Regions from separate parts of the Sporosarcina sp. P37 genome, predicted to be linked through region 3. Evidence: riboswitches for the same ligand, from Rfam matches in the RefSeq annotation. Region 3 holds a riboswitch; each other region holds the start of a gene.
What was found. Region 3 has a riboswitch for cobalamin ahead of SporoP37_RS08870 (ribonucleotide reductase N-terminal alpha domain-containing protein). Riboswitches for the same ligand answer to the same signal wherever they lie in the genome.
Positions count from the first base shown of each region.

Region 1: another riboswitch for cobalamin. It lies ahead of SporoP37_RS11665 (ABC transporter substrate-binding protein); the one in region 3 lies ahead of SporoP37_RS08870 (ribonucleotide reductase N-terminal alpha domain-containing protein).
Region 2: another riboswitch for cobalamin. It lies ahead of metE (5-methyltetrahydropteroyltriglutamate--homocysteine S-methyltransferase); the one in region 3 lies ahead of SporoP37_RS08870 (ribonucleotide reductase N-terminal alpha domain-containing protein).

Region 1 is NZ_CP015349.1:2,273,924-2,276,191, reverse strand. It holds gene SporoP37_RS11670 (FecCD family ABC transporter permease) at 1-325, opposite strand, end outside; gene SporoP37_RS11665 (ABC transporter substrate-binding protein) at 318-1,307, opposite strand; cobalamin riboswitch at 1,444-1,572, opposite strand; gene argS (arginine--tRNA ligase) at 1,843-2,268, opposite strand, start outside.
Region 2 is NZ_CP015349.1:725,376-727,643, forward strand. It holds gene SporoP37_RS03810 (malate synthase G) at 1-174, opposite strand, end outside; cobalamin riboswitch at 569-703, shown strand; gene metE (5-methyltetrahydropteroyltriglutamate--homocysteine S-methyltransferase) at 851-2,268, shown strand, end outside.
Region 3 is NZ_CP015349.1:1,704,281-1,706,548, reverse strand. It holds gene mdh (malate dehydrogenase) at 1-264, shown strand, start outside; gene SporoP37_RS16930 (hypothetical protein) at 632-802, shown strand; cobalamin riboswitch at 968-1,143, shown strand; gene SporoP37_RS08870 (ribonucleotide reductase N-terminal alpha domain-containing protein) at 1,317-2,268, shown strand, end outside.

The sequences.
Region 1 (2,268 bases), 570 kb from region 3:
AAACCGGTAAGGATATACCAAAAAAGAGTGTAATCACAGCGCCTACAGAGGCACCGGACGACACTCCGAGGGTATATGGATCCGCTAATGGATTTTTCAGCAGCCCTTGAAACGCAGCTCCTGAAATGGCCAATGACGCGCCAACGATTCCCGCCAGCAGTACGCGAGGCATACGGATTTTCCACAAAATATTGCTGGCGGTCGCATCCGTTTGATTCCATAGCGTCTCTATTGGTATTTTCACCGTGCCGATCGATACACCGAGCCAGATTGCCACAAGAAGTGTGGCAATCGACACGGCATAGGCGACAGCTGTTTTACTCACCGAATACCTCTGGATAGACTGCTTTCGCAAAAGCTTCTAATCCGTCAGCCAGACGTGGGCCTGTCCGGCTTGTAATATCTTCATCCAGTTGAATAACCTGATCTTCTTTAACTGCAGTGACTGTGTCAAATCCGTCGCGTGTTTTAATATTTTCCACAACGTTCGGGATATAGCTGTAGATTGCCAGAATCACGTCTGGGCTTTCATCCACAATCGTTTCCGGACTGATCATAATCCAGCCTTCTTCTGTCACAATATTTTCTGCATTAATCATATCTAGGAATTGCTGCGGGAATGTCCCTTTACCTGGAGCATAAATTTCTGGTGCATCAGAGTTTTCAACAAACACACGCTTTTTGTCTGTAATGTCTGCTGCTTTCTTTTTGATGTCTTCCACTTTTGCTTTCATATCTTCCACGACTTGATTGGCTTCTGCATTTTTATCCATTACTTTACCGATCGTTTCAATCGTTTCATATGTTTCTTCAAATGTTTTTGCGTTCTGTATAACAATTACCGGAATGCCTGCTTCACGGACTTGGTTCAATCCTTCTTCGTTTGATCCCATCATCATTTCATTTGCAAATACTGCATCCGGCTCCAATGAAATAACTTTTTCCACGTTGACTGTGAAGTCCCCTACTGTATCCAGCTTCGTCGCTTCTTCTGGATATGTATCGTTTTCTGTTACAGCAATTACTTTATCGCCGGCATCGATGCCAAACAGAATTTCCGTATTGCTGGGCAGTAATGAAATAACTGTTTCCGGTGCTTTTTCAAATGTAATTTCTTCACCAACAGCGTCCTTCAATGTATATGGATAACTGGTGTTATCTGCAGACGCTTCCGAGTCTGTATTTGTTTCTTCGCCAGCCTGATTTTCATCTGCCGGTTTTTCTTCTTTTGTACTGTCGTTTCCACACGCCGCAAGCAGTAATACCGCAAGCATCGCTGTAAGCAACAGCTGCCAAAACTTCTTCATTTGTATTCCTCCTCTGAAATGGGTAATGCATTACGCTGGCCGCAGACACGAAAAAATCCTTCGACAGTTTCGAAGGATCAGGCGGAATGAAATCAAGTGATTTCGCCCACTGTGCCTATCCTCGTAGGTTGCTGCGGAACTTCTTTTCTTAAAGGCAGGTGACCTGGCTTGTGCACAGTGCACTTACAGTGGCGGGACCGCATCGGATTTTAACCGATTTCCATTTTCATCTCTAGGAAAGAGAACCTTTTCGAAAGATATGTAATTGCACCTTATTATACCGGTAATCCCGGGGGTTGTACAGAGAGAGCCGCAGAGTTTGACGTATTGCGGAATAATGCATAGAATTCCGGCTGCAATGCCGCAGTGCCGGTATTTCGGGCCCGCACTATGGAAACAGGCCACCGCGTCATCGTGCCCTGCCAACGCGCTATTACGCTTTACGGCCGCACTGCCTGTAAACAAAAGAAGTTACACCATGCGGAAAGACGTAAAAACAGCCGCCCCATGCATGGGACAGCTGTTTGTATTTTATTTACATTCTTTCCGGTGCCTGAACGCCTACCAGTTTCAAGGCGTTGGCAATTGTTGTGCTTGCGGCAGTGATGAGGGCCAGACGTGCTTCGGACAAGTCTTTGTTTTCTGGATCCAGCACTTTGTTGGCGTTGTAGAAGCTGTGGAATGCAGCCGCCAGTTCCTGGATGTATGTTGTGACCCGGTGAGGTGCGCGCAAACGTGCTGCATCGCTTACCAGTCTTGGGAAATCACCCAGTTTTTTCAGCAGTTCCAATTCTTTTTCATCTTGCAAAAGCGTGACATGTTCAGTTGATGCCTGCATATTTTGTTCTTTCGCCTGACGCAGGATTGAGCAAATGCGCGCGTGCGCGTACTGTGCGTAATAGACGGGGTTTTCATTGGAATTAGAAACTGCCAAGTCCAGGTCGAAGTCCATTTGTGCATC
Region 2 (2,268 bases), 980 kb from region 3:
ACTGCGTTTCTCTAACAGCGCTTTGTTTTCAGGAGCAAGTTCATGAATGAGCGAATCAAAGTTTGTCCAAAATTGATCTTTTTGGATTTCTAAGCCCGGTAGAACTTCTTCATTTACGAAGTTAACTAGTTCTGTTGCGACTTGCAATTTACCTACTTTTTCATAGTTTGTCATGGAATAAAGCCACCCCTTAAGATTTTTTGCGCCACTCTGTTGTATAACATGCAGCGGTGAACACTGTTCATCATTAGTTTCCGGCGGTACCCCATAGCCGATCTTCAATTTCTGAAGTATGAATGATGAGTGATCTTCCTATTCGAAGATGTGTTAGTACTTATCATACCTAAAGTCTAGAAAACTTTCAACTGAATTGTGAAAATTTTCACATCTCGAAGAAAGGAATCGTTTTTCAATATTTATCAGTTATATAACAGTTCCTCTTGGACATCTTTGCATCTTGCTGAATCACACTTTTATCCAAGTTAATAAATAAGAATTGTTTATTTTATGAAAAATGAAAGTTGACACCCTATTTTCTCTGTGATAGCTTTAGAGGCAATCATCTAAATTGAATAGTTTGAAAACCGGGTGAAATGGAAGCAATTTCATTTCTTAAAAGGGAATCCTTACTTTTGGAGCGGTCCCGCCACTGTGAAGACGCTATTGCGTCCAGCCAGATACCTGCCCGTTTTCATGACGCTTCATCCTACGGTGAATAGGGAAGTGTTAGACACACGCAGTCTAGGAATGCAGGCTTTTTTATGCCTGTATTTTACACTTGCGTGACAATCTAACATTTCCCCGAGAAATGTTTTTTTTATTGAAAAAAACTTCAAGGGGGAATTAACAAATGGTCAAAAGCAGTATCACGGGATATCCCGTCATAGGTGATAATCGCGAGTGGAAACGTGCACTCGAAGCATTTTGGGCGAAGAAAATTTCAGAAGAGGAACTTCTTCGTACAACAAAGGAAATCCGTCTGGCAAATTTAAAGAAGCAGAAAGATGCGGGCATTGATTGGATCGCCGTTGGTGATTTCACATTGTATGACCGCGTACTGGATACATCAGCCATGTTCGGAATTATCCCTTCCCGCTTTCATTGGAAAGGCGGACCTGTATCCACTTCTACGTATTTCTCAATAGCGCGCGGCAACGACGAAGCTGTCGCTTCTGAAATGACAAAGTGGTTCAATACGAACTATCACTACATCGTGCCGGAATATGAAGGACAGCGCTTTGAACTGACAGAAAACAAACCGCTTGCCGCCTACATCGAAGCAAAGAAGGAACTCGGCATCGACGGCAAACCAGTTCTTCTTGGACCTTACACATTGCTGAAATTGTCTAAAGGGTATGAAGACAAAGACGTACCTTCAATTATTCTGCAGTTACTTCCACTTTATCAAAAAGTATTGAAGGAGCTTCAGGATGAAGGCGTGCAATGGGTACAAATTGACGAACCTATTCTGTGCACTTCCATTTCAGGTGATGAAATGAAAGCTGTGACCGAGATTTATTCACAACTCACGAAAGACCTCGACGGAATGAACATTTTATTGCAAACGTACTTTGATTCCGTGGAACATTATGAAGAAACAATCGCTCTGCCGGTAGCAGGAATTGGACTTGATTTTGTCCATGGCTGTGAAAAAAATCTGCAGAACATCAAACAGTACGGTTTTCCTGAAAATAAAGTACTGGCCGCGGGTATTATAGACGGCCGGAATGTCTGGCGCTCTGATTTGCAGGCAAAATTGACGCTGACGGAAACGATTCAACAACATGTTCCATCCGCAAACTTGTGGATTCAGCCTTCCTGCAGTTTGCTCCACTCGCCTGTTACAACTCGTTCTGAACAAAATCTGGATGCTGTTATCTTGCATGCACTGGCGTTTGCAGATGAGAAAGTCAATGAAATCAAGATTCTTCAGGAAGCATTACAACGAGGCAAAGAACAAGTCACGGGAGATTTCAAGGCAAGTCAGGCAGCGTTAACAGCTTTCAATGCACTTCCTGCACGAAACCGAAAAGAAGTCCGTGACGCGTCGTCAGGCAGTATTTTATCCGACAGCAGGCGTAATTTGCCATATGCCGAACGCAAAGTGAAGCAGCAGAAGAAATTCCAATTGCCGCTATTGCCAACTACAACCATCGGCAGTTTCCCTCAGACACAAGAAGTTCGTGCAACACGCAATAAGTGGAGAAAAGGTGAAATTACGGATCAGCAATACAAAGACTTCGTGAATGCAGAGATTAAAGAGTGGAT
Region 3 (2,268 bases):
AACGGAAGTGCCTATTATGCACCCGCAGCAGCCTTGGTTGAAATGGCAGAAGCGATTATTAAAGACAAGAAACGCATTCTTCCGTCCATTGCCTACTTAGAAGGCGAATATGGCTATTCCGATATTTATTTAGGCGTTCCGACTGTTTTGGGAGGCAATGGCATTGAAAGCGTGATTGAACTTCCATTAACAAAGGAAGAGCAGACTGCGCTTGATCAGTCAGCAGACTCTGTAAGAGCAGTCATCGAAATTTGTGAAAAGTAAATTCTCTGCGAACTTTTGATCTCTCTAAGTCGAAATGAAGACTTAGGGGGATGTTTTTATATACTAAGCTAAGCGCTGCAAGTGTACGCGCTGCGCTTAGAAAATTAATGTAACTTATTAAAAATTGATAATAAATAAAACTTTTGCAATTTACACACATGCATAAACGTGGTATAATTGACAGAATACAGTGAGATGCAAAATGAGAAATACGGTATATGCAGCAGGAAATATAAGACAAGTAGTATTCTTTAACTCTAAATGTAAGCGCTATCATTTGGTCTGGAAGTAAAAAGAGAAGAAATAGTACTTTTATTTACCTGCATGCATATACTAAGAAAAACATAAAAACCAGGAGGTAATCGTTATGAAAAACAACACGTATCAGAACAATTCAGCATTGCCGGAGCAAAATGAGACATTCTACTTAATTACAGGATACTCTGAGAATGGCTTTATCCACGGAATCACATGGGAAGAAGCTTATACCCAGGGATTGGCGGAGTGCGGCTGTCTATGCGAACAACAACAAATGTAACTACTGAAGAATACTCGACACAGGGTGCCTGGCAATAAACAATTGTGGTTTTCATCACAGTGGTTTTTGCTCAGGCACTCTGTTACGTTATATACATAGTTCAATCATGAACAAAGCCTACCACTCTCTCTGCTATCCGTGGTAAAATGAGAACAGTCAATTCAATAAATTTGCACGATGCGCCGGTACCTATCAAGGTATAAAAGGGAATTCGTAAATCGAAGCTGTCCCCGCAACTGTACACACGGACGACTGCCAAAAGAAGCCACTATGGAGACATGGGAAGGCTTGGCGGAAGGATGAAGTGAAGCCAGGAGACCTGCCCCGCATCGTCAAAGCGACACTTTCTTCGGGGGTTGAGAGGTGGAGGCAAAAGGGTCTCTGACATCCATGGGTGTTTCATGGACTGCTATAGAGCTGCCTGTTTTTGTTTCCGCATTCATAAACTTTGCAATCATACTGCCGAAGATGCAGGATGATTGTTTTTTTGTTATGCAGGAAAGGAGACAGCTACATGAGAGCGATTGAACAAACTATTGAGCATACACAGCATTATACACTGCTTGATGTCTTGTATAAACAAGCAGAACAGCAGCGGGGAAGACCAGTGTATCAGGGGTTTCATCGGATAGTACGGGGACTGTTGCAGGAAGGTTTATACGGACAATGGATTCACAGCTATTCAGTCAGTGAGATTAAATGGCTCGGTCTTCAGATCAAGGCAGAACGTGATCAATTATTATCCGCAGTCCAGATTCGTCAGTATATGAATGAATTTATCACTTCCAATTACTATGACCAGCGTGTAGGATTGCCGCAAGAGCGCCTGATGCTCATTGCTATGGCTGCTATGCAGAATGAAACAGCACATCGGCTGCAAAAGGTAAAGGAAGCGTATTGGGTGCTCAGTAGTGGCTATCTCACGCTGCCGGCTGAGATTATGTCGTTTTTCGGAAAAAACTTTCATCAGCAGCATCTCGCAAGGAAGCCGTATTCGGTGGATGTAACGGATAGCAGGGTGCCTTCATTTTTGGCCAGTAAAGTGAAAGAAAAGCATATACACATTCCTGACTATTTCATGGAACAAGTGCAAGCATGCGGCTCATGGATTGTTTATGACAGGGAACTGATGCAGCGGGTATTTGGATGCGCCCATCTCGATCCAAACAGCGCAAAGTTTCATCAGGCAACAAAGCGCTCTTCGCCTGCATATAAAAAGGTTTCTGCCATTGGACTGATGAAACAACTGCTGGCCAGTGAAAATATCATCTTACATTTTGATTGGGCAGGGCGACCTGAAATGGAAGGGCTCAGCTCATATATCCAGCTGCCGATACTGATGCAAAGTGCTGATTTGGCGCGTGTTTCTTCTGCACTTGTCCGTTTATTGAATGGCATAGAACGCGTATCGGGGCATCATCTGCAAATTGAAATAGCAGGGTGGGAAACGGCGATAAGAAATCAAG